Regions from separate parts of the Streptomyces akebiae genome, predicted to be linked through region 1. Evidence: riboswitches for the same ligand, from Rfam matches in the RefSeq annotation. Region 1 holds a riboswitch; each other region holds the start of a gene.

Region 1 (7,354 bases):
CGTACGTCCTGTACATTTTTGACAGAGTCGATCAGAGGAGGCGTGTCCCATGCCCGCGAACCGACCGTCGGCCCGCCAGGTGCTGCCCGGGTTCACCGAGCGCACCACTGCGGGTCACCGAACGATGGATCCGTACTCGAAGTTGCTGGAAGAACGGATCGTGTTCCTCGGGACGCAGATCGACGACACGTCGGCGAACGACGTGATGGCGCAGTTCATGCACCTCGAGCACCAGTCGCCGGACCGCGACATCTCGCTGTACATCAACTCGCCCGGCGGCTCGTTCAGCGCGATGACGGCGATCTACGACACCATCCGCTTCGTCACCTGCGACGTGGAGACCATCTGCCTGGGGCAGGCGGGTTCGGCCGCCGCGGTGCTGCTCGCGGCGGGCACGCCGGGCAAGCGGTTCGTGCTTCCGGGGGCGCGTGTACTGATCCACCAGCCGGCGGTGGCCGAACGGATCGAGGGACAGGCCGACGATCTGGCGATCCAGGCCCAGGAACTGACGCGCAATCGCCGCAGGCTGGAGGAGATGCTCGTCCGGCACACGGGCCGGAGCCCGGAGCGGATCAGCGCCGACATCGAGCGGGACACGTTCCTCGACGCGGAGGCGGCGGTGGAGTACGGCCTGGCCGATCGGGTGATCCCGAGCCACAGGACCACGCGCACGCTCCCCGGCGCGAGGTGAGCCGTCGATGCTCCCACCCGAACTGCCGCCGTTGCCCGCGCTCACGCGCGCCGAGGCCGAGCTGATCGACCGTTACCTGGACGTGGTCGATCTGCTCGGCCGGATCAATCCGGCCCGACCGGGCGATACGTACCGCGGGTTGCGCGCGGCGCAGGCTCTCGTCGCCAAGGCGACCGCTCTGCGCGACGCGCTCGAGCTGATGCACAGGCGCGGGGAGAACGAGGTGCACGCCCCGACGCTCGCGCGAGCCCTGCGGGTCCTGGACGGCGAGCGACGGGCGGGCCGGGTGGCGCTGCCGCCGGAGCCCGAGGACTCGCCGGCCTGAACCGATCCCGGGGCGCTCGCCGTACTACTGACGGGGCGTCCGGTCCAGGCTTCGTGCCGTCCGGACGGCCTACCGCGATCGACCTATCGGCCCATACGTCGTGAGGACCTGTGAAGTTGCGCAACATGGCTGGCACGAGGCCGGAACGCATCATTCCGGTGCTGGTGCGGACGTCCTCGACCGCCTGGACACACCAGCCGAAAATGCTCTGTCCACCCGAACGGGCGAGTGGTGAGTAAGACCACAAATCCGTGGTTCCGTTGGGATTTTCGGACGTCCGTGCGTCAAGATCCCTTCCTGACGACAAGCCCCCGCCGCAGCGGCGGGGCGATCCGGGTGGACGCCGAGTCCTGCCGCCGCCCGGATGACCGGTCGACAGGAGTGCATCGGCAGGAGTGGAGGACCCAAGCACGACGGGTCGCCGGAACGGTCAAGCCATGACCGCGCCGAGCAGCCCTTGGGGTGAAGCCGCGTCAGCGGCCGGGCAACTTCGCCAGCCCGAATCCGACAGGTCATCCTTCACAGGCGGCTGACGAAGGGTTGCGCATGACTGCGCTGAATCGTGTCCCGTCGCTGTTGACCCGGGCCGGCACGGCCTCGGCTCTGACCATCGCCGCTGTCAGCGGCAGCATCGTGGTCCCGGGCGTCGCAGCCGACGCCGAGGCCGCCACGGTGGCGTCGAAGGCACTCAAGGTCGCGGCTTCCAAGAAGGGCTCCCCTTACAAGTACGGCGCCACGGGCCCGAGCAGGTTCGACTGCTCAGGGCTGACGCTCTACTCGTTCAAGAAGGCGGGCAAGAAGCTGCCCCGTACTGCTCAGCAGCAGTACAACAAGACGAAGCACATCTCCGCGAGCAGCCGCAAGCTCGGAGACCTGGTCTTCTTCCACTCGGGCTCGAACGTCTACCACGTCGGTATCTACGCGGGGAAGGGAAAGATCTGGCACTCGCCGAAGACGGGTGACGTCGTCCGACTGCAGAAGCTCTGGACGAAGAACGTCTGGTACGGCCGGGTCCGCTGACCCACCGTCGGGGGCGGCTGAGTTCTCCGCCGCCCCCGGCAGGCGTGCGACCGGCGGTTTTGGATACACGTTCGACCATGGCCGACGAACGCACCCGTCCCGCACGCAACGAGACCCCCCTCGAACGCGCCGACCGCAATTTCTCCGAGCTGCTCCAGGAGTTGCGCGTCACCCAGACCGGGGTACAGATCCTCTTCGCGTTCCTGTTGACGTTGGCCTTCACACCGCGCTTCCCCGACCTGGACTCCGTCCAGCGCGCCACATACGTCGTCACCCTGCTGCTCGCGGTCCTCGCGGCGACGCTCTTCACCGCCCCGGCCGCCCTGCACCGCTCGCTCTTCCAGCAGAACGCCAAGCCCGTCATCGTCCAGGTCTCGTCCCGGCTGGCCACCGCGGGATTGATCGTGCTGATGCCGGCCTTCACCGGATCCGTCCTGCTCGTCGTGGACGTGACGCTCGGCCGGAAGGCCGGGATCGCCGCCGGGGCCGGCACCTTCCTCATCTGCCTGCTCCTGTGGGCCGTGCTCCCGAAACTGGTGGGCCGCCTCTCCGACCGCGACGACTCGACGACACGGGAACGGCCACGAACACCGGCGCAGACCGCGGACACACGGCCACGAACGCAACCGCAACCACGTCCACGTCCACGCCCACGCCCACGCCCACGCCCACGCCCACGGACGAGGATCTCGTCAGGTTTCCTGCGGACCGCCCGCGCTGACCGGCTGCGCGGGAACCGTCCACGGCAGTTCGATCGCTACGGTCTTACCGCCCTCCCGGGTGGGTCTGACGCTGAGCCTGCCGCCGCACTCGGCGGTCAGCCAGCGGATGATGACCATGCCCCGGCCGTTGTCCTGCTGGACGGCGGCCGGCAGCCGTTTCGGGAAGCGTGGATGGCTGTCGGTGACACCGATGCGCAGCTGCTCGTCCCGGTCGAGGGCGATGTCCACGGTGAAGGTGGGCGACTGACCGAGGGTGTGCTGGACGGCGTTGGTGGCGAGTTCGGACACGATCAGGCGCACGGTGTCCGCGATGTCGGTGTCGCCCGGCAGGCCCCATTCGGCGAGCACGTCGGCGACGTAGTTCCGGGCCGTGGACACCGAGGCGGGATCGCTCGGCAGAGTGACGGATGCTTCCAGGTGATCTGCCATGGCGAGGCGTCCCTTTCCCACGGGACCGGTGTCCGACAGGGAGCGGATGGTTCGACTACGGTCCCGGACTGGTGCTTCGCGCCAGACTGCCACTACCTGGGCTGTCACGGGTGGCGATCCACCAAGATATGCATATATCTGTCGCTCGAAGCGGTGAACTGTCCGACGGCCGAGCGTATTCGGATGGGGTTGTCGTCCATCCTCTGTCGTCACCCCGACTTCGCGCGCCGGGCGGAAGGAGAATCCCATGCAGTACGGTCCGGCGGTGCGCCGCCGCAAGCTCGGTGCCGAGTTGCGTGTCCTGCGCACCCGTTCCGCGCTCACCAGTATCGAGGCGGCCCATCGCGTGGGCTGGCACCAGTCCAAGGTGAGCCGGATCGAGACGGGCGCCAGCGGGGTGAAGCCTGCGGACGTACGCAAGCTCCTGGACGCGTACGGGGTCGACGACACCGAATTACGGGAGCTGCTCCTGGCGTTGGCGGGCTCCGAGGACGGCGGCGGGCGGCACAACTGGTGGCACGCGTACCGGGGCGTACTGCCGCCGACGTACCGGGACTTCATCAGCCTGGAGTCGCAGGCCGGGGGGATGCGGACGCTGGAGACCTCGGTGGTGCCGGGTCTGCTGCAGATTCCCGAGTACGCGCGGGCGGTGACACGGGCCGCGGTGGAGGGGCTGGAAGACGACAAACTCGACGCGCTCGTGGAGGTGCGGCTGGCGCGGCAGGAAGTGCTGCGGGGGAACCCGCCGCTGAAGCTGAGCGCCGTGCTCGACGAGGGCGTTCTCCGACGTGAGGTGGGCGGGCCCGAGATCATGGCCCGGCAGCTGGGCCGGCTGGTCGAGGCGGCCCGCCTTCCCCAGGTGCGACTGCAGGTGCTCCCGTTCACTGCCGGGGCGCACATCGGCGTCACGGGCCCTTTCGTAATTTTCTCATTTCGGAGCACATCCGATCTGGACGTGGTTGTTCTCGACCACTTGACGAGTAGCCTCTACCTCGAACGGAAAGAAGACCTCAAGGCGTATGTCGAGGCCTTCAACGCCCTTCAGATCCACGCCCTTTCGCCCGAGGACTCGTTGGATTACATCGCCGGGCTAGCCGCCGGCGCGTAAGGAGGCACCATGTCCGCACTGCCTCGGAACGTACCCACCAGTACCGAACTACGCGGAGTGCGATGGCTGCGCAGCAGTCGCAGCACGGGAATGAACAACTGCGTGGAGACGGCCCGTCCCGCGTCCGGCCGCTGGGCCGGCCTGGTGGCCGTACGCGATTCGAAGAACACGGCGGGGCCCGCCCTGCTGTTCGAACCCGACGCCTGGGAGGGATTCATCACCACGCTGCGGTGACCACCACCGACAGCGTTCGTACTTCCGCTTACGGCGACGCCCGGCCCTGACGCCGACTCACGGTCGTGTATCGCCGATGATCCCCACGGCCCGGTCGATCTGCCCCCGCGTGAGATCCGCGCGGGCGGTCAGCCGCAGCCTGGAAACGCCGTCGGGCACGGACGGTGGGCGGAAACAGCCGACGGCGAGACCCGCCGCACGGCAGTCCGCCGCCCACCGCACCGCCTGATCCGGTGACGGCGCGCGTACGGACACCACGGCGGCGTCGGGCCGCACCGCTTCATGGCCCGACGCCGTCAGCCGTGTGTGCAGTTCCCGCGCCACCTCCCGGGCCCGTGCGGCGCGCTCCGGCTCACGGCGCAGCAGCCGGAGCGCGGCGAGTGCCGCGCCGGCGGCCGCCGGGGCGAGGCCCGTGTCGAAGATGAACGTCCGGGCCGCGTTGACCAGGTGGTCGATGACCTTCGCGGGGCCGAGCACCGCACCGCCCTGGCTGCCCAGCGACTTCGACAGCGTGACCGTCACGACCACGTCGGGGTCGCCCGCGAGCCCCGCCGCGTACGGCGCGCCCCGGCCGCCGTCGCCGAGGACCCCGAGCCCGTGTGCGTCGTCCACCACGAGCCCGGCGCCGAACGCACGGCAGGCGGCGGCGAGGGAGGCCAGGGGGGCGGCGTCGCCGTCCACGGAGAACACCGTGTCCGAGACGGCGACGGCAGGCACCCCACCGCCCGTGGCCAGCGCCTTGCGGACCGCCTCCGGATCGGCGTGCGCCACGACCTGGGTGGTGCCCCGGGCCAGCCGGCAGCCGTCGATGAGGGAGGCGTGGTTGCCGGCGTCCGAGACGATCAGGGAGCCGTGCGGGGCGAGCGCGGTGACGGCGGCGAGGTTGGCCGCGTAGCCGGAGGAGAAGACGAGGGCGGCCTCGAAGCCGCAGAAGTCGGCGAGTTCACGCTCCAGCTCGCCGTGCAGCTCGGTGGTGCCGGTGACGAGACGGGAGCCGGTGGCGCCGCCGCCCCACCGGCGCGCGGCCTCGGCAGCGCCCTCGGTGATCTCGGGGTGCCGGGCCAGACCCAGGTAGTCGTTGCTCGCGAGGTCGAGGAGCGGCGAGTCGGCGGGACGGGGGCGCAGGGTCCGTACGAGACCGGCCCGGCGGCGCGCCGAGGCCTGCTCGTCGATCCAGCCGAACGCCATGGGTCCTCCGGGGTGGTGTGGGCAGCCTCCGGCGCCGGGCTGTCGTGGACGGCACGGCTGGGGCTTTTGTAGGCAGTGCACAGACACTAACGGGCCGACCAGCCGCCCACGATGTGGCAATACCCACACGTCGATCCCACTCTGTTGTCCGAACTCTCCTTGGCCGGGAGCGGTCCCGTAGGACAGGATCGGCTCTCATGGACCTGCTGAACACGCTGGTGGACAAGGGGCTCCGGCGCGAGCCGCTGAGCCGTGCCGAGGCGCTCGCCGTCCTCGGCACCTCCGACGACGAGCTGTTGGACGTGGTGGCCGCGGCCGGGAAGGTGCGCCTGCACTGGTTCGGGCGCCGGGTGAAACTGAACTATCTGGTCAACCTCAAGTCCGGACTGTGTCCCGAGGACTGTTCCTACTGCTCGCAGCGGCTCGGCTCGACCGCCGGCATCCTGAAGTACACCTGGCTCAAGCCTCACGAGGCCTCCGAGGCAGCCGCGGCCGGGCTCGCCGGGGGCGCCAAGCGGGTCTGTCTGGTGGCGTCCGGGCGTGGCCCGACCGACCGGGACGTCGACCGGGTCTCCGACACCATCAAGGCGATCAAGGACCAGAACGAGGGCGTCGAGGTGTGCGCCTGCCTCGGTCTGCTCTCCGACGGTCAGGCCGAACGCCTGCGCGAGGCGGGCGCGGACGCCTACAACCACAACCTGAACACGTCCGAGGCGACGTACGGCGAGATCACCACGACGCACACGTACGCCGACCGGGTGGACACGGTGCGCAAGGCGCACGCGGCGGGTCTGTCGGCCTGCTCGGGTCTGATCGCGGGCATGGGCGAGAGCGACGAGGACCTGGTCGACGTGGTCTTCTCGCTGCGCGAACTGGACCCGGACTCCGTTCCGGTGAACTTCCTGATCCCGTTCGAGGGCACCCCGCTCGCCAAGGAGTGGAACCTGACCCCGCAGCGCTGTCTGCGGATCCTGGCGATGGTGCGGTTCGTCTGTCCCGACAGCGAGGTGCGGATCGCGGGCGGCCGGGAGGTCCATCTCCGCTCGATGCAGCCGCTCGCCCTGCACCTGGCCAACTCGATCTTCCTCGGCGACTACCTCACCAGCGAGGGCCAGGCGGGCAAGGCCGACCTGGAGATGATCGCGGACGCCGGCTTCGAGGTGGAGGGCACCGACCAGGTGACGCTCCCGGAGCACCGGGCGACCGTGGCCGCCGGCGGGGGCTGTGGGTCCGGGGAGAGCGCGGGGTGCGGATCGCACGCCGGGGGCGGCTGCGGGTCGCACGAGGACGAAGGAGCGGGCGCGGGCGCGGGGTGCGGCTCGCACGCGGGGGGCGGTGTGTGCGGTTCCGCCGCCCAGGCCCCCGCTGCCGCGACGCCGGCCGGTGAGGCCCGTACGGATCTGGTGGCGGTACGCCGCCGGGGCGCCGGAACCGACCTCGCGCCCAATGCCTGAGCCGACCGGCCTGAGCGTGCCCGAGCTGGTGGAACTCGACCGGCGGCATGTGTGGCACCCCTACGGGCCCATGCCGGGCCGGCAGGAACCGCTCGTCGTGCAGTCGGCGAGCGGGGTCCGGCTGAAGCTCGCGGACGGCTCGGGCGAGTTGGTCGACGGCATGTCGTCGTGGTGGTCGGCGAT
Region 2 (7,354 bases), 7.6 Mb from region 1:
GTGCACGGGGATCAGCCCCGCCGGAGCCCGCCGCACCCTCTCGTCCTTGCGGAAGAAGCTCTTCGCCATCTCCACGGCGGCGCCCCCTGAGGGGCGGACCTGGGCGCCCTCGGGGTTCACGAAGACCCCGTTCGCGAAATGCGGGGATCTACGGATCCGCTCCCATCGGGCACCGCTCGGATCCGCGCCGAAGGCGGCGGGCCGCGCAGCGCGCAGCCCCGAGCTCAAAGAACGGGATCCCGAACCGGACACGGCACCTCCAGGTGGATTCGCTCAGGCATCCCATTATGGTCCGCCCCTCCGACCGCGCCGGGTCCGACTGTCCCCGCACGATGCAATACTGACCAACTATTCAGTAGATCCTTTTGTTCCCGGGGAGCCCCATGACCATCACTCCTTTCATGTCGCTCACCTGGACCGACCACCTCACCGGCCGACGGGGCTTTCTCGTCGTGGACCGGTTGGTGCGCGGGGTCTGCAGCGGCGGCCTGCGCATGCGCCCCGGCTGCACGCTGGACGAGGTCGCCGGACTCGCGCGCGGCATGACCATGAAGGAGGCGCTGCACTACTCCCCCGAGAGCCGGTACGTCCCGCTCGGCGGCGCCAAGGGCGGCATCGACTGCGACCCCCGGGACCCGGAGGCCTACGGCGTCCTGGTGCGCTACCTGCGCGCGATGCGCCCGTACGTCGAGAGCTTCTGGACCACCGGCGAGGACCTCGGTCTCGCCCAGGACCTGGTGGACCGCGCGGCTGCTGAGGCGGGCCTGGTGTCGACGATCCAGGCTGTGTACCCCCTCCTGGACGACGAGGGATCGGCCCGACGGCGTCTCGCGGACGCCTTCGCCGTCCAGGTGGACGGCATCGGCCTCGACGAGCTGGTCGGCGGCTGCGGTGTCGCCGAGTCCGTGCTCACCGCCCTGGACCGGACGGGTACGCCGTACGCCGGGACACGGGTCGCCGTGCAGGGCCTGGGCACCATGGGCGGCGCCACCGCCCGCTTCCTCGCCCGCGCCGGCCTCACCGTCGTCGCTGTCGCCGACATCAAGGGCACCGTCGCCAACCCAGCCGGCCTGGACGTCGAGGCCCTGCTCGCGGCACGCGACGCGCACGGCACGATCGACCGCACCGCGCTCCGGCCCACGGACCACGAGACCTCCGCCGACGCCTGGCTGGCCGCCGAGGCCGACGTGCTCGTCCCCGCGGCCGTCTCCTACGCGATCGACACCACCAACCACCACCTCGTCACGGCGCCTCTGATCGTCGAGGCGGCCAACATGCCCGTCCTGCCGGAGGCCGAGGAAACGCTCACCTCCCGCGGCGTCACCGTCCTGCCCGACGTCGTGGTCAACTCCGGTACGAACGCCTGGTGGTGGTGGACCCTGTTCGGTGACATCGGCCCCACCGCCGACGAGGCGTTCGCCCACACCCGGCGTTCCATGCGCGCCCTCGTCGACCTGATGCTGACCCGCGCCGAGGCCGACGGCACCACGCCCCGCGCCGCCGCCCACGCCATCGCCGCCGACCGCCTGCCGGCTATCACGGACCGCTTCGGCTGGCACCGCTGACGCCCCGGCCCCGCCGAGGTGGCTCGAAGCCTGCGGCGCCGCGCGGGGCCTGGGTAGGGTTGCCACGTGGGCAGGGTGCGGTTGAGCGTGGCCGAGCGGCGAGCGGAGCTGCTCCGGGCCGCCATCGAGCAGATCGAGGAGCGGGGCGTCGCGGCCGTACGGATCGCCGACGTGGCCGCCGTCCTCGGTGTGAGCAACGCCCTGGTGCTCTACCACTTCTCCACCAAGGAGAGACTGGTGGCCGAGGCCTTCCGCCACGCCGCCGAGGACGACCTGGCCCATCTCCGCAAGCTCCTGGGCCGCCGCACCACGGCCCTGCGCCGCCTCCGGGCGGCCGTCCGTTGGTACGCCCCCACCGGCCAGGCCAAGGGCTGGCGGCTCTGGATCGAGGGTTGGGCCGTGTCCCTCCGCGACCCCGCCCTGCGCGAGGTCACCCGCGACCTGGACCGCCAGTGGAAGGCCGCCCTCACCGAGGTCATCGAAGCCGGCGTGGCCGCCGACGAGTTCCACTGCCCGGACCCCACGGCGTCCGCCCTCCGCCTCACCGCACTCCTGGACGGCCTGGCCGTGCAGATGACGACCTACGACGGAGCCGTCTCCCGCACCCGGGCCCAGGACTGGGCCGACAGGGCCCTGGCCCATGAACTGGGCCTGGATCCCGCATCGTTGACGCGCGCCGACCGCTGAAACGCGACAAGACCCCGCGCCCGAAAGGGGGCGCGGGGAACCGCGCTCGCGACCACGACGGACCGACGCCGCCCACGGAGCAGCACGCGCACGGCGACGACGCGCACGACGAGAACGCGCCCGTCGCGGGCCTCAGGCGACGGATTCGATCCGCAACCTGATGTCGTCCGGCGACAGCTGTCCCTTGGCCGACACATGGTCCCCGGAGGACTCCCCCCGCAGCCGCCGACCGATCCACGGCACGAGATACTCCCGCGCCCAGGTGATGTTGTCCCGCCGCATCTCCAGCGTCCCGCGCGGCGGCAACGGCGGCCACGGCTGATCGGGATCGGCCGGAACGTCGACCCCCAGCACCTGCCCGGCCCGCAGGGCGACCCGTGTGTGCCCCTCCGGCGAGAGATGCAGCCGGTCCAGGTCCCAGGCCCGACGATCCTGCACCGTCTTCAGAGACCACAGGTCCAGCACGGGGCATCCGTACCGGTCGGCGATGGCCCGTACATGCAGGTTGTACGTGGCGATCTTGCCCCGCAGATGCTTCAGCACCGGCACGTCGCGGGTGTCGAACCCGGTGGTCACCATGACCGTGCCGACGGCCGAGGTGAGCCTGACCACCGCCCGCTCGAACCGCTCCGCGACCTCGTCGGGGTCGGTGCCCGGCCGGATGATGTCGTTGCCGCCCGCGCAGAAGGAGATCAGATCGGGGGCGAGCTCCAGCGCCCTCGGCACCTGGTCCTCCACGATCTGGTCGAGGAGTTTCCCCCGCACGGCCAGGTTGGTGTAGTCGAAGTCGCCCTCGGGCAACCGGTCCGCGAGAAGCACCGCGAACCGGTCGGCCCAGCCGACGAACCGCCCGTCGGGCCCGGGGTCGCCGACGCCCTCGGTGAAGCTGTCCCCCAGCGCCACGTACGACCCGATCATTGCTCTGCTGCCATTCGAATCGTCTGCCACATCGGGCCATGATTCACCTTCGGATGTGACCTACGCGACCGTAATAAGCACTTGACGGACGGTGAGATAGACCACGTGTCAAGTGTTGGTCAACCCGGAATACCCACGTCGCGTCGGTGGGGCCCCCACACACGGAAGTCCTCGATCCGGAAGTGGCTCCAGGTGGTCCGGAAGGCGAAATGCCCACTCGTGTACGGCTCGGGATCGCGGTAGTCGAACACGAGCCGTCCGTTGTTCCACCACCGGACCCTCGACCCGTCCGAGACGATCCGCACGCGATGCGGCTCGTTCGCGACGAGCAGCGGCTCGGTGTAGTCGTAGATCAGCGGCCGCACCCCCGCCTCACCCACATAGCGCCGCAACCGCGTCGTCGTATTGGTGTTGGCCCCGTACCCGACGTAGTACGTCTTCAGATGGTCGTACTCGGCGAGCGCGCCCCCTCGTGGAGTGGCGAAGAGATCGTCGGGCGATCGCACGTCGACGGCGTTCCAGAAGTTGTTCAGATCGGACACCCGGTCGTTGACCCCGCCCGCGGAGACCGGCGTGGCCGTGTACTCGACGGCGTACGGCCCTCGCAGCCTGCGCTTGAACCAGAGCGTGGCCCCGGCCGGTACGTCGACCTCCAGCACACCGCGCGAGGCCGTGACCGTACCGCCCCGCTCCAACTCCACGGCCCACCGCCCGAGTCCGTGCCGGAAGTCGTCGGCGGCGATCAGCCGGCCACGGCCCCGCGACGTGTGGGCGGACGCGGTCCCCGCCGGAGCGACGGCCGCGAGGGCGGCACCGGCGGCGAGTGCTCCGAAAGCTCTACGGGTGGTCATACGACACCCCTTCTGTCCCCGTGCCGGTTCTGTCCCCGTGCCGACACGACATCGTAGAAAGCGCTTGTGGAGATCACTCTGACCGCACACCCCGGCCACTGTCGAGACGTCGATCAGCCATGCCGCACAACCGCAATGCGGTGACCACGGAGTCGCCACGCCCGATCGCGGCCCCTGCCCCTGCCCCCTGTTGGTGCGCGACCCCGCCTGCTATCCGGGAACGTCGAAGGCCGGACCCCGAGTCACGGGGTCCGGCCTTCGACGGGTGCGGCGGCGTGGGTCAGATGCCGACGCCCTTCGAGCGGAGGTAGGCCAGAGGGTCGATGTCCGCACCGTAGTTGGGGGTGGTGCGGATCTCGAAGTGGAGGTGCGGCCCGGTGACGTTGCCGGTCGCGCCCGAGAGGCCTATCTGCTGGCCGCCGCTGACGGACTGACCCGCGGAGACGGAGATCGAGGACAGGTGGGCGTACTGGGCGTAGTAGCCGTCGGCGAGCTTGATGACCACCTGGTTGCCGTACGCGCCGCCCCAGCCGGCGGAGACGACGGTGCCCGCGCCCACGGCCTTGAGGCTGGTCCCGGTCGGGGCCACGAAGTCGACGCCCGTGTGGTAGCCGCTGGACCACATGCTGCCGGCGGTCTTGTACGCGGTACCGACGGTCGCGCCCTGGATGGGCCGGCTGAAGCCGGAGCTGCCGGTCGTCGAGGACTGGCCGCTCGCCGTGGAGGTCGACGCCTGGGTGTCCTTCGACTCCTGCTTCGCGGAACCGGAGGACTTCGACGACTTGGAGGACTCGGTGGACTTCGAGGACTGCGACAGTTGCGGCTTCGACGACGAGCGTGACGTCTCGCTCGACGCGGCCCGCTCACCGATCGACAGCTTCAGCCCCGGGTGGATGAGGGAGGGATCGGAGCCGATCGCCTCACGGTTGTCCGAGTACAGCCGCTTCCAGCCACCCTCGACATCCTGCTCGTCCGCGATCTTCGCGAGGTAGTCGCCGACCTTCACCGAGTAGGTCTTAGTCGCCGCCTTCTTGGTGGTGGTCTTCTCCGCCTGCGCGGCCTTCTCGGCCTGCTCCAACCGAGCGCCCGCCTCGGCCGCGGCCTTCTCGGGGGTGATCGTGGCCGTCTTCTCGGAGACACCGGAAACGGCGGCCGCCGGGGTCGCGGCGTGGGCGCCGGCGGCACCGATCAGCGGCAGCGCGAGCGCCGCGCCACCGGTCCCGGCGGCGGCGATCGAGCGAGTGAAGCGCTGGGACTTCGGACGGCGGTGCTTACCCTTCGCGGGCATGGCGAATTCCTCTCCGTCGCCTGCGAGGTGAGCTGTCGGGTGCGGACTGGAGATGTCCGGCCGTGCTTGCGCACGGCTGTACCCCTAGCCGTTCCGGAGACCGGAACAGGCGGTGATTCCTGTGGGTCCCCCGCTCCTGCCGTGGATCGGGTCGGTACGCGGCTCCGGTCGGCGGCAGGATTGGGCGTCCGTCCGGATTGACGCCGAACGTAAGCGACTTGTGCCCACAGGTACAACCATTGGGACTTCCTGTGCGTCTTCCTCCCTGATCCTTACTTCAATTCACCATCACGCTCCGTAATAGACAGGTCTTGGGCGCATTCCAACCTCCCTGGAAATCCATACGAATTACGTGGACATGACGGCAACGGAACGTCACGAATATGACGCTGCTCACGCACCTACGACTCAGTAGGCTTTATTCCAGGCCTTGTTGGAATTACAGCTGCATTTCGGACAGATCGCTCAAGTGCGCCGAAGGCGGATAACTGTCGCATCGAAGTCACCACGCAGCCCCGTCCGCAATCCGTGATGCGCCAGCACGGCACCCCGGTACGTTTCGCCCGTTTCGCGGCACTCGTACGTCCCCGTCGGATCCAGCCCGCGCAGCCGGAGCGGGGCGAGCGGCTCACCGTAGTGCTGCGCCTGGAGCCAGGCGAGGACGACGACCTCGTCACCGTGGACGTACTGCACGGCACTCAGCCCCCCTGCGGGAGGACGCAGCCGATACAGGTCACCGCGCTGCACGACCGGCCGGATCTCCTTGTACAGCTGCACCCACTCCCGGGCCTCGGCCAGCTCCTCCTCACTCCACTCGGCGAGGTCACCGCCGACCCCGAGCACACCCGCCATGGCACTGACGAACCGGAACCGCAGCGAGCTGACCCGCCCGTTGAGCTGGTTGTTCGGGCTGTCGGTGACCCACGCGGCCATGGTCCGGGCCGGATGGATCTGGGTGAAGCCGTGCTGGATGGCGAGCCGGTCGAGAGGATCGGTGTTGTCGGAGGTCCACACCTGGTCCGTCCGCGCCATGACGCCGAGGTCGATCCGGCCGCCGCCGCCCGAGCACGACTCGAAGGCCACCCCCGGGTGCGCGGCCCGCAACCGGTCCAGCAGTGCGTAGAAGGCGTGCACGTGCTCGACCCACAGCTTCTGCGGATAGGGCTCACCGGGCCAGCCCGCGTCGGTGAAGCAGCGGTTGAAGTCCCACTTCACATAGTCGATCGGCGCGCTGGACAGGAGGGTGTCGAGCCGTTCCCAGAGGTATTCCTGGACGTCCTCGCGCGCGAGATTGAGTACGAGCTGATTACGCAGTTCCGTCCGCTTTCGCCCCGGTTGGAACTGTGCCCATTCAGGATGCGCCCGGTACAGCTCACTGTCCGGATTGACCATTTCCGGCTCGACCCAGATACCGAACTGCATCCCGAGGGCGTGCACCTGGTCGGCGAGCGGCCGCAGCCCCTTCGGGAAGCGGTCCGGATTCGGCGTCCAGTCGCCGAGGCCTGCCCGGTCGCTCGTCCGCGCCCCGAACCAGCCGTCGTCCACCACGAACAGCTCGACCCCCATGGCCGCCGCCCGCCGCGCGAGGGCCCCCTGCTGTTCCTCGGAGATGTCGAACTCGGTGGCTTCCCAGGAGTTGAAGAGCACCGGCCGGTCCTGGTCCGCGTCCGGGATGACATACGCCCGCTGGTACGCGTGCCAGGCGCGGCTCGCCCCGCCGAAGCCTCCGTCGTTCCACAGGCCGGCGAAGACGGGCGTGGTGAAGGTCTCCCCGGTCTCCAGCCTCAGGAGTCCGGACTCGTCGTATCCGGCGCCGCCGGTGATCTGCACGCGCGCGTCCGGAAGTTGGGCCACCGCGATCCGCCAGGAGCCCGACCAGCCCAGGGCGCAGCCGTAGACCTCGCCGCGCTCCTCGGTGGCGTCGGTGTCGAGGGCGACCCAGGGCAGGTGCTGGTGCCCGGTGTGCCCGCGCCGACTGCCGATGACCTTCTCGCCGTAGGTGAGGTCGGCGCGTACGAGCCGGGACTCGGCCGCCCAGCGCCCGT
Region 3 (7,354 bases), 4.6 Mb from region 1:
GGGCCTGGTCGTTGTGGGCGCTCAGTTACTACCCGCAGCCGTACCGGTATCTGCCCGCGGCCGCCCGGCACCACCTCGTCCGCCGGGTGCTCGGGCCACTGGGTGCGTGGTGGCTGCGGGACCGGTTCGACGGGCGCGTGGAGGTGCGGGAGGTGGCCCGGGTCGTGCGGGCCGGCGTCATCGACGGACGCCCCCTGCTCGTGGTGCGCGAGCACGACGGCCGTACGTCGGAGTGGGGCGCCGATCACGTCATCGCCGCGACCGGGTACCGGGTGGACCTCGGGGCGATGGGGTTCCTCGGCCATGAGCTCCGTACGGAGCTGGGGGTGAGCCGGGGGACGCCGGTGCTGGGGGCGGGGTTCCGGTCGTCGATCCCGGGGCTGTACTTCACGGGGTTGCCCGCGGCGGCGTCGTACGGGCCGGTGATGCGGTTCGTGTGCGGGACGGAGTTCGCCTCGCCTCGGTTGGCTCGGCATCTTGCCGCGGCCCATGGGTGAGACGGGTCCGGGGTGAGCGCGGGTGGGGCGGTGCGTGGCGGGGCTGAGGCGGGTCGTTCGTGACGGGGTGCGGGTCATGCGTGGCTGGTCGCGCGGTTCCCCGTGCCCCTTTCATGGCCTGCGGCCGCTTCAAGGTGCGTGGGCCCCCTCGTCTCGCTGAACCCGCGTTCGGGCAAGGGGTGTTGACGTACGGGTGCCGTGGGGCGGTCGGGATGCCGGACGTCGTCCGGTTCGAGTCGAACCGATGGGGCGCGGCATCCGTATTCTCTGATCATGGCCGCTCCCACCGCATATTCACTCATCGCCACTGACCTGGACGGAACGCTCCTGCGCAGTGACGACACGCTCTCCGACCGGTCCCTCGCCGCGCTGGCGCGGGCCACGGAGGCCGGGGCCCAGCACCTCGTGGTGACGGGACGGCCGGCACCGAGAGTGCGCCCCCTCTTCGACGACCTCGGCAGCAGGGGGCTCGCGGTGTGCGGACAGGGCGCGCAGTTGTACGACCCCGGCGCGGACCGACTGCTCTGGTCGGTCACCCTGGACAGGGAACTCGCCGAGACCGCGCTCGGCAAGATCGAGGCGGAGGTCGGTCAGGTGTACGCGGCGGTCGACCAGGACGGCGTCGACGGCCTCACCCTGATCGAGCCCGGCTACCTCATGCCGCACCCCACACTGCCCGCGGTGCGGGTGCCGCGCCGCGACGACCTGTGGTGCGAGCCGATCAGCAAGGTGCTGCTGCGCCATCCCTATCTGTCGGACGACGAGTTGGCCTCGGCGGCGCGGATGGCGGTCGGTTCGCTGGCGACGGTCACCATGTCGGGGCCCGGCACCGTCGAACTCCAGCCGTGCGGCATCACCAAGGCGACGGGCCTCGCGCTGGCCGCCGACCATCTCGGTCTGTCCCCGGACGAGACCATCGCCTTCGGTGACATGCCCAACGACATCCCGATGTTCGACTGGGCCGCGCACGGCGTCGCCATGGCCAACGCCCACCCCGAACTCAAGGCCGTCGCCGACGAGGTGACCCTCTCCAACGAGGACGACGGGATCGCGGTCGTGCTGGACCGGCTGTTCGGCTGAACAAACGTTCCCCTGGGCCCGCCGGCCCAGGGGAACGAGTGCGGAGTGGGTGGGGCTCAGTACGGGCCGAACACGTTGTCGATCGAGCCGTACCGGTCGGCGGCGTAGTTGCAGGCCGCCGTGATGTTCGCGACCGGGTCGTACGGGTCGTACGGGGTGCCGGACACGTGGTACGCGGCGAACGTCGGGTCGATGACCTGGAGGAGGCCCTTCGACGGGGTGCCCGCGGCCGCGTTGGAGTCCCAGTTGTTGATCGCCAGCGGGTTGCCCGAGGACTCGCGCATGATGTTGCGGTGGATCCCGTTGTATGTCCCGGGAATTCCCTTTTGCGCCATGATGTCCAGCGACTCGCGGATCCAGCCGTCGAGGTTGTTCGGGTACGTCTTGACCGACGCCTGCGTGGCCGTGGTGGTCTTCGAGGCCGTCGACGACTTCTTCGCCGTGGCCGCCTTCGTCCCGTTCACCTTCAGCTTCAGGCCCGGGCGGATCAGGGCCGGGTTGTCGCCGACGGCGGCGCGGTTGTCCTTGTAGAGCCGCTGCCAGCCGCCCTTGACGCCGTGCTTCCGGGCGATGGAGGAGAGCGTGTCGCCGGAGACCACGGTGTAGGTCGCGGACTTGGGCTGCGCCACGGCGGGGGCGGACTGCGGGGCCGACTGGACGGAGCCGACGGCCTGGGCCGGGGTGGCGGCGCTCGCGGTCGTGGCGACCGTGAGCGGGAGGGCCAGGGCGGCCCCGCCCGTTCCGGCGGCGAGCACGCCACGGGTGAACGCGTTGCTTCTGGGACGGCGGTGTTTGCCTCGTGCGGGCATGGCGGATTCCTCTCCGTCGCCTGCGAGGTGAGCTGTCGGGTTCGGGCTGGAGATGCCCGGCCACGTGCGTCGCCTGGGCGGTCGCTGTGCGTGTCGCGTCCGCTGGGCGTACTGCGCGTGGCTTCACCCCTAGTCGGTCCGATGGGGGAAATGCCGGACCGGCGCTTACCTGGGTCCCCCGCTCCTGCCGTGCGTGGATGAGTGGTCAATGGGTGGGGAGTCCGGGCGGCGGCAGGATTCGGCGGTCCGTCCGGACGGGGTGTGAACGTATGCGAGAGCACACGATCGGAACAAGTCCCGGTTTGGCCGGTAGGTCTAGTTGACCTTGACTTTGGTGTGATTCGGCGGCAATTTCCGATGCGTGTTCCGGGGTCAACTTGCCTACCGCAAAGGGAAAGTCGACCTGGCGCCGGAAGGTTGCCCCGCCCGGGGCGGGTGACTCAACTCACGGGAGGAGTCGGGTGAAGTGCTCGCTATGCGGCAAATCGGTCAACTCGGACCAGGTGTTTGGGGACGCCTTCGGGGGTGTACCGGGGACCTCCGGGGGTCCGCGGGGTCCTCCGACGGCGGGGCCGGGGCCGGGGCGGGGGCCGGGGCGGGCCTCGCGCGGGTGCCGTACGCGCGTCGACCCGTGGGCGCTCGTGGTGATCGAAAGGTGACCGGATACGCTGACTCGGGTGATGGCAGCGACAGATCGACAAACTGTGTCATCGACCGTGAGAGCGACCCAGACCGACCGTGTGACCGTGTGACCGTCAGTAGACGTCAGCAGACAGGAGAACCCTCGTGACCGTCGTCGAGCCATTTGGGCTGAGCGCGCGGGACCAGGCTCTCGAAGCCGATGTCCAGGCCGGAATGGCGGCCGTCGAAGAGGGTCTGCTGGAGGCGACCAAGAGCGAGGTCCCCTTCATCCAGGAGGCCGCCCAGCATCTGCTGCGCGCGGGCGGCAAGCGGTTCCGCCCGCTGCTGGTGATGCTCGCGGCGCAGTTCGGCGACCCGTACGCGCCGGGTGTCGTGCCCTCGGCGGTCGTGGTCGAGCTGACCCATCTGGCCACGCTGTACCACGACGACGTGATGGACGAGGCCGAGGTGCGCCGGGGCGTGCCGAGCGCCAACGCCCGCTGGGACAACTCGCTCGCCGTCCTCACCGGCGACTTCCTCTTCGCCCGCGCCTCCCACGTCCTCGCCGATCTCGGCCCCGACGCCGTCCGCATCCAGGCCGAGGCCTTCGAACGGCTGGTCACCGGACAGATCCTGGAGACCGCCGGGCCGCGCGACGGACGCGACCCGATCGAGCACTACCTCGACGTGCTGGGCGGCAAGACCGGGTCGCTGGTCGCGGTCGCCGGACGGCTCGGCGCACTGATGGCCGGGGCCGACGAGACCGTGGTCGACGTGCTGACCCAGTACGGGGAGCGGCTCGGTGTCGCCTTCCAACTCGCCGACGACGTCCTCGACATCGCCTCCGACTCGCACGAGTCGGGCAAGACCCCCGGCACGGACCTCCGCGAGGGTGTGCCGACCATGCCGGTGCTGCGGCTGCGCGAGCGGGCGGGCCGACTGGGTCTGGCGGACGACATCGCCCTGTGTGAGCTGCTCGACTCCGACCTCACCGACGACGCCCGCCACGCCGAGGCCCTGGCCCGGCTCCGCGTCCACCCCGCCCTGGAGCAGGCCCGCCGCGACACCATCCGCTACGCGGAGGAGGCCCGCGCCGTGCTGGCCCCCCTGCCGGAGTGCGACGCGAAGGCGGCGCTGGTGGAGCTGTGCGACGCCGTGGTGCACCGCGCCGGCTAGTCACCCGGACCGGGTTCCCTCTGAGGCCAGCCCTCTGAGGCCAGCAGCCCTCTTGGGCCAGCCCTCTGAGGCGAGCCCCCGGATGCTGCCGCCTTCCAGGAGTGGGCGTCGGCGTCCCCTAGGGGTCCCTTAGGGGGCGCGATCCTGCCCGTCGGCGTCGTCCCCCACGGGCTGTGGGGAGGTGCCGCCCCGTCATGTCATCCCTGACGGGTCGCCATGTCATCCCGTAGCAGTACGTGGAGTTGAGTCCCGAGTCTGACGATTCCCTCCGGCCGATTTGGTCAGATGGGTATCACCACTCCTCACCGATTCGGGTGAGAATGGCGGCTCCGAGTAGACGCCGCCGCCGACGACGGAGGTAAGGCACACATGGCACCGTACGAAACCGACGACAGCGCCCGGTCCGGCGACGCGGCCGCGCTCGCGGCCGAGGCCGAGGAGGCGCGCTCGGCACGGCGACGCAAGGCCGCGCGGTACGTCGTCCCGGTCACCGTGCTGGGCGTGGCGGCCGCGACCATCGGGCTCGTCCCGGCCTTCGCCGGCTCCGGTGACCCCGATCTGCCGAAGATCAGCGCGCAGGAACTCATCGAGAAGATCGCCGCTTCGGACGTGCAGCAGGTGTCCGGCACGGTGAAGATCACCACGGATCTGGGCCTGCCCGACCTGGGCGGCCTGGCGGACAGCCTGGGATCGCAGGCCGCGCCCGGCGGCGACGGCGGTTCCTCCGCGGACCCCTCCTCCAAGCTTCTCGAACTCGCCTCCGGCACCCACACGTTGCGGATCGCCGCCGACGGCCCCGACAAGCAGAAGCTGTCGCTGCTGGACGAGGCGGCCGAGTACAGCGTCATCCACAACGGCGACGACCTGTGGGCGTACGACAGCGCCTCGAACGAGGTCTACCACGCGACCGGCGCGGGCCCGGAGGGCGAGGGGAAGGAAGGCCCGGACAAGGGCGGCAAGGGCGCCCCGGACACCGCCGAGGACGTGCCCGCCACGCCTCAGCAGCTCGCCGAGGAGGCTCTGAAGGCCGTCGACGACACCACGTCCGTGGTCGTCGACGGCACCGCGCAGGTCGCCGGGCGCGACGCGTACAAGCTGGTCGTCAAGCCCAAGCAGTCCGGTTCCACGGTCGGGGCGATCTCCATCGCCGTCGACGCGAAGACGGGCCTGCCGCTGAAGTTCACGCTCACCCCGGCGAGCGGCGGCGCGGCCGTCGTGGACGCGGGCTTCACGAAGGTCGACTTCGGCAAGCCGAGCGCGTCGACGTTCGACTTCACCCCGCCGAAGGGCGCGAAGGTCACCGAGGCCGACGAGGTCGAGAAGGCGGGCGGCCACGCGTCCGGGTCCGGCGACTCCGTGTTCGAGGGGCCCGGCAAGAACGGTGAGTTCAAGGACGGTGAGTTCAAGGGCCGTGAGTCCAAGGACGGCAAGGGCTCCGAGGCGGAGTTCGCGAGCGGGCTCGACGGGCTGAAGACCATCGGCAAGGGCTGGAGCACCATCGCCGTGTTCGACGGCGGGTCCGAGGCCGGCATGCCCACCGGTGGCGGCGACTCGTCCGGCGACGCCCGGGTCGACGGGTTCCTGAACTCCCTCGGCGACCAGGTCAAGGGCGAGTTCGGCTCGGGTACGGTCTTCAAGACCCGGCTGATCAACGTCCTCTTCACCGACGACGGCACCGTGTACGCGGGCGCGGTCACCAAGGACGCCCTGGTGAAGGCGGCCGACGCGGCGAAGTAGTGTCGCCCGGCCGGCGGGCCGGGACGGCGAAGCAGCGATGCCCGGCCGGTGGGCCGGGACGGCGAGCCTGCCGTCCCGGCCCACCGGCCGTACCCGAGGGGAGCCATGAGCGACGCAGCCATCCACACCCAGGGGCTGACCAAGACCTTCCGCGGCGGACAGGTGGCCGTGGACCATCTGGAACTCACGGTTCCCGGCGGCAGCGTCTTCGGCTTCCTCGGCCCGAACGGCTCGGGCAAGACCACCACCATCCGCATGCTGATGGGTCTGATCGAGCCGACCTCGGGCACGGCCCAGGTCCTCGGCCGGCCCATGCCGCGCTCCGCCCGGACCGTCCTCCCGCACGTCGGCGCGCTCATCGAGGGCCCCGCCCTCTACGGCTTCCTCTCCGGCCGCGACAACCTGCTCCGCTACGACTCCGCCGACCCGACCGCCGACCCGCGCACCCGGCGTACGCGGGTCGCGGCCGCCCTCGACCGGGTGGGGCTCGCGGCCGCCGCCGGCAAGAAGGCGAAGGCGTACTCGCTGGGCATGAAACAGCGGCTGGGTCTCGCGGCGGCGCTGCTCCAGCCGCGTCGGCTCCTCGTCCTCGACGAGCCGACGAACGGGCTCGACCCGCAGGGGATGCGTGAGATCCGCACCCTGGTACGGGAGTTGGCGTCCGACGGCACCACCGTCTTCCTCTCCTCCCACCTCCTCGACGAGATCGAGCAGGTGTGCACCCACGCCGCCGTCATGGCGCGGGGCCGGCTCATCGTCCAGGGCGCGGTCGCCGACCTGGCCGCCGGCGCACGTGGCCGTCTCGTCGTCACCACCCCCGACACGGCGGACGCGGCCCGGGTGCTCAAGGAGCAGGGAGTCGCCGACGTGGTCGTGGTCGAGGGGGTCGAGGGGGCGGAGAGCGCCGGGACCGAGGCAGGCGGCCGGGTGACGGCGGAACCGCCGCCGCCCGGCCGGGACCTCGCCGAACTGAACGTTGCACTGGTCACCGCGGGCGTGCGCGTCCGCGGGTTCGCCCTCGAACGCGCCTCCCTGGAGGACGCGTTCGTGGCACTCACGGGGGAGGGCTTCGATGTCGCGGGCTGACACACCGGGGGCGGAGACCACCGCGCCGACCGCCCCCGTCCGTACCCCCAGCCTCCTGTGGACCTTCGGGCTGTTCCGCAGCGAGTTGCTGACGACCTTCCGGCGGTGGCGGACGATCGCGCTGCTCGGTGTGCTCGCGGCGGTGCCGATCCTCGTCGGGATCGCGGTGCGGATCGAGACGGGTGACGGATCGTCGATGGGCGGCGGACCGGACGGAGGGGGCGGCGGCGGTGGCGGGCCCGCGTTCATCGCGCAGATCACCAACAACGGCCTGTTCCTGGTGTTCACGGCGCTGGCCGCGACGCTCCCCTTCTTCCTGCCGATGGCCGTCGGTGTGATCGCCGGGGA
Region 4 (7,354 bases), 2.7 Mb from region 1:
CCTCGGCGCCGACCTGAACAGCCAGGAGGGCGGCACCGTCTTCTGGAAGGCCCTCTCGCAGGCCTCCGAGAAACTCGACGTCGACCTCAACCCCCGCTACGGCAGCTGGGGCGTCGACAAGGCCTCCGGCCGCGTCGGCCTGCTGGAGGCCAAGACACCTTGGGTGAAGGACGTCACGGGAACGGGGTCGCAGGAGCCGGCGTGACGCCGAGCCGAACCGGTCCCGTCCGTACTCTCCGCGGGGGCTGTGGACAACTTCGGGGGTCGTCGGTGACGTGGGTTACGTTCGTGGGGTGAACGCACACCGCCCCGACGGCGACCCCGCCTCCACGGCCCCCGGGACGTCGTCCTCCGACCCCGGCCGAGTCGTCCTGCTCACCACCAGCCACCGCGTGGCGCCCGGCCTGCTGTCCTGGCCCGCCTGGCAGGCACTGCACGGGGCGGACCGCGTCCTGTGCGCGGACGAGGCGCACCCCCAGCTTCCCTACCTGCGCGAGGCCGGCGTCACGGTCGAGCGGGCGACCCCGACGGCCGAGGACCTGGTCGACGCCTGCGCCGGCGACCGCACGGTGGTCGTGGTGGCCACGGCCGACGGCGAACCCCGCCTCACCGACGGCCTCGCCCGCCTCGCCGGCTCGGGCCGCGTCCGGATGCCGTCCCTGGAGCTGCTCCCCGCCTCGTACGACCTCCCCGGCGCGCGCCTGCTCGACCTCGTCCAGGTCATGGACCGCATCCGCGCCGAATGCCCGTGGTCCTCCCAGCAGACCCACAAGGGCCTCGCCAAGTACGGCATCGAGGAGGCGTACGAACTCGTCGAGGCCATCGAGGAGGGCGACCGCGACGAACTCCGCGAGGAACTGGGCGACGTCCTCCTCCAGGTCGTCTTCCACGCCCGCATCGCCGAGGACGACCCCGACACCCCCTTCTCCATCGACGACGTCGCCGCCGGCATCGTCACCAAGCTCATCCACCGCCACCCCCACGTCTTCGGCGACGAGACGGCCACCACCCCGGAGGAGGTCAAGGCGCACTGGCTCCGCACGAAGGCCATAGAAAAACGCCGGGAGTCCGTGACCGACGGCATCCCCCTGGGTCAGCCCGGCCTGGCCCTGGCCGCCAAACTCTCTTCCCGCGTCCGCACCGCCGACCTGGCCGTCCCGCTGCCCCAGGGCCAGGACATCGGCTACGAGCTCCTCACCCTCGCCGCCCGGGCCGAAGCCGAGGGCACCGACCCCGAAGCGGCCCTGAGAGCGGCGGCCCGCGCCTACCGCGACGCGATCCGAGCCGCGGAGGGCCTGGACGAGGGCTGACATGACCAGGAGCGACAGCACTCCCGACCTGATGTGGGACGAGGTCGCGGAGAGCTTCGATCCCGAACTGATGGGCACCCTGCCGGACCTGTACGTCCCGGACACCGCGACGGAGCACTGGCAGGCGCTGCTCGACCTCGTCGCGGAGAGCGACTGGAAGCACGAGTACATCGAAGGGACGACACCCCGCGCCGTACCGAGCGCCGCACACGTCCTCGCACGACCGCGCGACGCCGAATGCCCTCAGCTGAGGGTCTGGCCGGCGGAGGACATGCTGGCGATCTTCCGGTTCCTCTCGGACGAGGAGATCGACTTCGACATCGACCTGCGGGAGATCCAGGGCCAGGACCGGCTCGACGCGTTCTGTGACTTCCTGCGCCGCCTCGGCCGTCACCTCGCCAAACCGGTCGTGATGTGCCCGGAAGGCGCGTACGACCGCCCGGTGCTCGGGTACGACCCCGTGCTCGACCGCGTCCGCGTGCCGCGTGACTGAGCACGCCGACATCAGTGGAGGCGAGATCAGTGGAGGCGGACTGACGGAGCAGGCCCCGGCCGCGACGGAGGCCTCCCGTCCGCCCGATACCGTCGACGCGTGACCAACCAGCCCGCACCCACCCCCACCGGCACCCCCACGGGACCTCCCGCGCCCGAGCTGTTCACCTGGGAGTTCGCCACCGACCCCTACCCGGCGTACGCCTGGCTCCGGGAGCACGCCCCGGTGCACCGCACCCGGCTGCCCAGCGGTGTGGAGGCCTGGCTGGTCACCCGCTACGACGATGCCAAGCAGGCCCTCGCCGACGCGCGTCTCTCGAAGAACCCCGCGCACCACGACGAGCCCGCCCACGCCAAGGGGAAGACCGGCATCCCCGGTGAGCGCAAGGCCGAGTTGATGACGCATCTGCTCAACATCGATCCGCCGGACCACACACGGCTGCGCCGTCTGGTCTCGAAGGCGTTCACGCCCCGCAGGGTCGCCGAATTCGCCCCCCGGGTGCAGGAGTTGACCGATCAGCTCATCGGACGTTTCGCGGAGACGGGCGAAGCCGATCTCATCCACGACTTCGCCTTTCCCCTGCCCATCTACGCCATCTGCGACCTGCTCGGCGTCCCCCGTGAGGACCAGGACGACTTCCGGGACTGGGCGGGCATGATGATCCGGCACGGCGGCGGCCCGAGGGGCGGTGTCGCGCGGTCGGTCAAGAAGATGCGCGGCTATCTCGCCGACCTCATCCACCGCAAACGGGAAGGCCTCACCGAGCACCCCGCCCCCGGCGAGGACCTCATCTCAGGGCTCATCCGCGCCTCCGACCACGGCGAGCACCTCACCGAGAACGAGGCCGCGGCGATGGCGTTCATCCTGCTCTTCGCCGGCTTCGAGACGACCGTCAACCTCATCGGGAACGGCACCTACGCCCTGCTCACGCACCCCGAGCAGCGCACCCGCCTCCAGGCCTCCCTCGCCGCCGGGGAGAGGGCACTGCTCGAAACCGGCGTCGAGGAACTCCTGCGCTACGACGGCCCCGTGGAACTCGCCACCTGGCGCTTCGCGACCCGGCCCCTCACCGTCGGCGGGCAGGACATCGCCCCGGGCGACCCCGTCCTCGTCGTCCTCGCGGCGGCCGACCGCGACCCGGCCCGCTTCCGGGACCCCGACACCCTCGACCTCTCCCGCCGTGACAACCAGCACCTCGGCTACGGCCACGGCATCCACTACTGTCTCGGCGCCCCGCTGGCCCGCCTCGAAGGCCAGACCGCGCTCGCGACTCTCCTCACCCGTCTCCCCGACCTCCGACTCGCGGTGGATCCAGCCGATCTGAGGTGGCGCGGAGGGCTCATCATGCGGGGGTTGCGCACGCTTCCGGTGGAATTCACCCCGCAAGGGCGGTCCGGGAGCGGTTCGTGACGCGGTTCGTAAGCGGTACGTAGTAGTACCCGGGCAGCCCGTAGCACTACCCCATTCCGCGACGGAAAGTGACACTCCCTCAAGTCTGTGATCTTCACGTGATCTGCGCTGCATTGACTTGTGACAACTGATCGACTCCCGCTACGTTCACACGTCAGTGCGAAGGGGTCACCCCACACCCTTCGCACCGGTCACCGCTGTCGCGTGAAAGGCAACCGCATGCTCTCCGGGAACGGTCGACACCGTCGCCCCCGTCAGGCTCCCGCCCTCCTCGTCGCGGCCGGAGTGACCGGCTCGGCCATCGCGATCCCCCTGCTCGGCGCCACCGGCGCGAGCGCGGCCAGCGGAACCACCTGGGACCAGGTGGCGGAGTGCGAGAGCGGCGGCTTCTGGAGCGCGGACACCGGGAACGGACGCTACGGCGGCCTCCAGCTCACCCAGGCGAACTGGGAGAAGTACGGCGGCCTCGACTACGCGACCAGCGCCGATCAGGCCAGTCGTTCGCAGCAGATAGCCGTCGCCGAGAAGGTGCTCGCCGACCAGGGCGTCGGTGTCTGGGCCACCTGCGGTCTGCTCCACAACCTCGGCGGTGACTCGGGTTCCGCCGACGTGGACACGGGCGTCGCGGGCGACTCGACGGATTCGGATGACCCGTCTGGTTCATCCGATTCGTCCGGTACATCGGGTTCGTCTAGTTCTTCGGATCCATCCGGTTCTTCCGGCAAGGTCGACGGGGCCGACTCGGCAAAGTCCGCCGACTCCACCGACTCCGACGCCTCGGGCGACTCGACCTCCGACGCCTTCGAAGGGTCCACCAAGGCCAGGACCGGTACGGGCGCCGACGCCGACTCGGGTGACTCGGACGGCTCCACGGCCTCCGAGGGTTCAAAAGCGGACAAGTCGGAACAGAGTGATGGCTCTTCGGCTGACGAGGGTGAAGGCGGCACCGGTCGCCATCGCGGCGCCAGTGCCGACGAGAGCGCCTCCGGCGCGGAGGTCGGCGCGGACGTGACCGACGGCTCGCGCGCCGCCGACTCCACCCCCTCCGGCCGTCACGCCTCCCGCGGTGGCGACGCGGCGCGGGAGGCCGCGGACGGCGCCTACACCGTCCGCGCGGGCGACAGTCTGACGCGGATCGCGAACTCGCTGGACCTGACCGGTGGGTGGCGCGAGCTGTACGCCGAGAACGAGGGCACGGTAGGAACCGACCCGGACCTCATCCTTCCCGGTCAGACCCTCGAAGTCGGTGCCGAAACGGGCGAAAAGTAGCGACAGTTCAGGTCACTGTTCGCCCCTGAATGCCCGTTTTGATCTAGGTGGGAGATGAATCACAGACCCCCTGATCGTCTTTGAAATCCGGGCAATCACGTGTTTACGGTCGTGACCGCTCGCCACAGCGGGCCCCTGCGGTCGGTACGCCGAATCCTGCCAACGGCCGCAAGGAACAGTCGTCGCGTCAAGCGCCGTAGGCAGGAGCGGGGGACCCAAGGTAAGTGCCGGGTCCGGTGGTTGCGGCCCTTCGGGGGCGTACGTCCGGAACCGGCTCGGGGTGAAGCCGCGCGACGTGAGCCGAGAGGCGAGCGTGCGCGGCCGGGCAACTCAACCGGCCCGAACCCGACAGCTCACCTCGCAGGCGTCGGTGAGGGGATCTCTCCATGCTGTTTTCCAGCAAGGGCAAGCACCGTCGTCCGGCCGTTCTTCATCGGTCTGCTCGCGCCATCGCCGTCGCCGGTGTCACCGGCGCCGCCGCCATCGCCGCCCCGCTGATGGCCGCCGGCAGCGCCTCCGCCGCCACCGCCTCCGAGTGGGACGCCGTCGCCCAGTGCGAGTCCGGCGGCAACTGGTCCATAAACACCGGCAACGGCTACTACGGCGGCCTGCAGTTCTCCGCCTCCACCTGGGCCGGCTACGGCGGCACGCAGTACGCCTCCACCGCCGACCAGGCGACCAAGGCCCAGCAGATCGCGATCGCCGAGAAGGTCCTCGCGGGCCAGGGCAAGGGTGCCTGGCCGGTCTGCGGCAAGGGCCTGTCCGGCGCCTCGTACGACGGCGCCGCCGCCTCCTCCGGCTCCTCGGACTCCGGCTCCTCGCAGCAGAGCACCAAGAAGAGCACCGAGGACACCCGCGCCTCCCGCTCCTCCGAGCGCGCCACCGTCGAGACCCCGACCGGCAAGAAGGTCAAGAAGGGCGACGGCGAGTACAAGGTCGTCACCGGCGACACCCTCAGTGGCATCGCCGCGAAGAAGAACGTCAAGGGTGGCTGGGAGAAGCTCTTCGAGCTGAACAAGGACATCATCGACGACGCCGACTTCATCTACCCGGGCCAGCAGCTCCACCTGAGCTGACCCGCGGCGTCGGCGACGGTCGCCACACGCCTGCCGCCCCCACGGCCGTCCCCCACGGCCGGGCAGGCGGGGCCGGTTCGGCCGGGCCGAGAATTCGGGCCGCTTCCCGGCTGAACCACAGCCCGCTCACATCCGTGTCCTCCATAGTGAAGACCTCGTGAGGGCCGTCCCCCCGTCCCCACGGGCTCCCCGCCCCGGTGCGCATTCCCCCGTACGCACCGGGGCGGGGTTTTTTCATGCCCGGTCGCCCCGCCCGGGCCCGGCCGTTTCCGCGCCGCTCCGCCTTTCTGTTCACTTTCCGGCCCACCCCCCTTTGTTCCGGCCTGAAACAATGGGTACGGTCTGTCTGTCCACGGGACGGTCGGTCGGCTGCCGACGAGCCCGGGGCGGTTAGGCTCTAGTCGCAGGGCCCGCGGGCCCCGCAGTTCCGCGTCACATCCCATGAAGGAGATGCTCGTGCCGTCCATCGACGTCGTCGTAGCCCGGGAAATCCTCGACTCGCGAGGCAACCCCACCGTCGAGGTCGAGGTCGGCCTCGACGACGGCAGCACGGGTCGTGCCGCCGTTCCGTCCGGCGCCTCCACCGGTGCCTTCGAAGCCATCGAGCTCCGTGACGGCGACCCCAACCGCTACCTCGGCAAGGGCGTCGAGAAGGCCGTCCTCGCCGTGATCGAGCAGATCGGCCCGGAGCTCGTCGGCTACGACGCCACCGAGCAGCGCCTGATCGACCAGGCGATGTTCGACCTGGACGCCACCGACAACAAGGGCTCCCTCGGCGCCAACGCCATCCTCGGCGTCTCCCTCGCCGTCGCCCACGCCGCCTCCGAGGCCAGCGACCTCCCGCTCTTCCGCTACCTGGGCGGCCCGAACGCGCACCTGCTGCCCGTTCCGATGATGAACATCCTGAACGGCGGCTCGCACGCCGACTCCAACGTGGACATCCAGGAGTTCATGATCGCCCCCATCGGCGCGGAGTCCTTCTCCGAGGCCCTGCGCTGGGGCGCCGAGGTCTACCACACCCTCAAGAAGGTGCTGAAGACCAAGGGCCTGTCCACCGGCCTCGGCGACGAGGGCGGCTTCGCCCCGAACCTGGAGTCCAACCGCGCCGCCCTCGACCTCATCCTCGAGGCCATCAAGGAGGCCGGTTACACCCCCGGCGAGCAGATCGCCCTCGCGCTGGACGTCGCCGCCTCCGAGTTCTACAAGGACGGCGTCTACACCTTCGAGGGCAAGGAGCGCTCCGCCGCCGAGATGACGGAGTACTACGCCGACCTCGTCGCGTCGTACCCGCTCGTCTCCATCGAGGACCCGCTGTTCGAGGACGACTGGGCCGGCTGGAACACCATCACCGAGAAGCTGGGCGACAAGGTCCAGATCGTCGGCGACGACCTCTTCGTCACCAACCCCGAGCGCCTCGCCCGCGGCATCGAGGAGGGCTCCGCCAACGCCCTGCTCGTCAAGGTCAACCAGATCGGTTCGCTGACCGAGACCCTGGACGCCGTCGAGCTGGCCCAGCGCAACGGCTTCAAGTGCATGATGTCCCACCGCTCCGGCGAGACCGAGGACGTCACCATCGCCGACCTCGCCGTCGCCGTGAACTGCGGCCAGATCAAGACCGGCGCCCCGGCCCGCTCGGACCGCGTCGCCAAGTACAACCAGCTGCTGCGCATCGAGGAGATCCTCGACGACGCCGCGGTCTACGCCGGCCGCAGCGCCTTCCCGCGCTTCAAGGGCTGAGCCGTCGGCTGACCCGTTGAGGGCCAAGCCTGAGCCAGTCGTACGTACGTCCCCGTACC

Evidence for each region. Region 1 has a riboswitch for cyclic di-AMP ahead of K1J60_RS38205 (C40 family peptidase). Riboswitches for the same ligand answer to the same signal wherever they lie in the genome.
Region 2: linked by a shared signal. The riboswitch ahead of K1J60_RS05260 (M23 family metallopeptidase) and the one ahead of K1J60_RS38205 (C40 family peptidase) in region 1 are both predicted to bind cyclic di-AMP.
Region 3: linked by a shared signal. The riboswitch ahead of K1J60_RS17750 (LysM peptidoglycan-binding domain-containing protein) and the one ahead of K1J60_RS38205 (C40 family peptidase) in region 1 are both predicted to bind cyclic di-AMP.
Region 4: linked by a shared signal. The riboswitch ahead of K1J60_RS26225 (LysM peptidoglycan-binding domain-containing protein) and the one ahead of K1J60_RS38205 (C40 family peptidase) in region 1 are both predicted to bind cyclic di-AMP.

Annotation. Positions count from the first base shown of each region.
Region 1 is NZ_CP080647.1:8,780,281-8,787,634, reverse strand. It holds gene K1J60_RS38215 (ATP-dependent Clp protease proteolytic subunit) at 50-691, shown strand; gene K1J60_RS38210 (hypothetical protein) at 699-1,016, shown strand; cyclic di-AMP (ydaO/yuaA leader) riboswitch at 1,389-1,559, shown strand; gene K1J60_RS38205 (C40 family peptidase) at 1,563-2,036, shown strand; partial or broken gene K1J60_RS38200 (DUF6328 family protein) at 2,114-2,620, shown strand; gene K1J60_RS38195 (ATP-binding protein) at 2,729-3,187, opposite strand; gene K1J60_RS38190 (helix-turn-helix domain-containing protein) at 3,435-4,295, shown strand; gene K1J60_RS38185 (DUF397 domain-containing protein) at 4,305-4,529, shown strand; gene K1J60_RS38180 (8-amino-7-oxononanoate synthase) at 4,587-5,717, opposite strand; gene bioB (biotin synthase BioB) at 5,915-7,171, shown strand; gene K1J60_RS38170 (adenosylmethionine--8-amino-7-oxononanoate transaminase) at 7,164-7,354, shown strand, end outside.
Region 2 is NZ_CP080647.1:1,179,283-1,186,636, forward strand. It holds gene K1J60_RS05235 (MBL fold metallo-hydrolase) at 1-252, opposite strand, end outside; gene K1J60_RS05240 (Glu/Leu/Phe/Val dehydrogenase dimerization domain-containing protein) at 384-1,565, shown strand; gene K1J60_RS05245 (TetR/AcrR family transcriptional regulator) at 1,653-2,252, shown strand; gene K1J60_RS05250 (SGNH/GDSL hydrolase family protein) at 2,385-3,170, opposite strand; gene K1J60_RS05255 (DUF6250 domain-containing protein) at 3,290-4,021, opposite strand; gene K1J60_RS05260 (M23 family metallopeptidase) at 4,302-5,309, opposite strand; cyclic di-AMP (ydaO/yuaA leader) riboswitch at 5,314-5,472, opposite strand; gene K1J60_RS05265 (alpha-galactosidase) at 5,775-7,354, opposite strand, start outside.
Region 3 is NZ_CP080647.1:4,150,163-4,157,516, reverse strand. It holds gene K1J60_RS17760 (NAD(P)-binding domain-containing protein) at 1-497, shown strand, start outside; gene K1J60_RS17755 (HAD family hydrolase) at 771-1,577, shown strand; gene K1J60_RS17750 (LysM peptidoglycan-binding domain-containing protein) at 1,634-2,386, opposite strand; cyclic di-AMP (ydaO/yuaA leader) riboswitch at 2,391-2,600, opposite strand; gene K1J60_RS17745 (polyprenyl synthetase family protein) at 3,173-4,183, shown strand; gene K1J60_RS17740 (LolA family protein) at 4,553-5,920, shown strand; gene K1J60_RS17735 (ABC transporter ATP-binding protein) at 6,026-7,006, shown strand; gene K1J60_RS17730 (ABC transporter permease) at 6,993-7,354, shown strand, end outside.
Region 4 is NZ_CP080647.1:6,068,156-6,075,509, forward strand. It holds gene K1J60_RS26200 (SurA N-terminal domain-containing protein) at 1-205, shown strand, start outside; gene K1J60_RS26205 (nucleoside triphosphate pyrophosphohydrolase) at 294-1,310, shown strand; gene K1J60_RS26210 (hypothetical protein) at 1,312-1,803, shown strand; gene K1J60_RS26215 (cytochrome P450 family protein) at 1,903-3,213, shown strand; gene K1J60_RS26220 (LysM peptidoglycan-binding domain-containing protein) at 3,433-4,482, shown strand; cyclic di-AMP (ydaO/yuaA leader) riboswitch at 4,665-4,864, shown strand; gene K1J60_RS26225 (LysM peptidoglycan-binding domain-containing protein) at 4,869-5,558, shown strand; gene eno (phosphopyruvate hydratase) at 6,015-7,295, shown strand.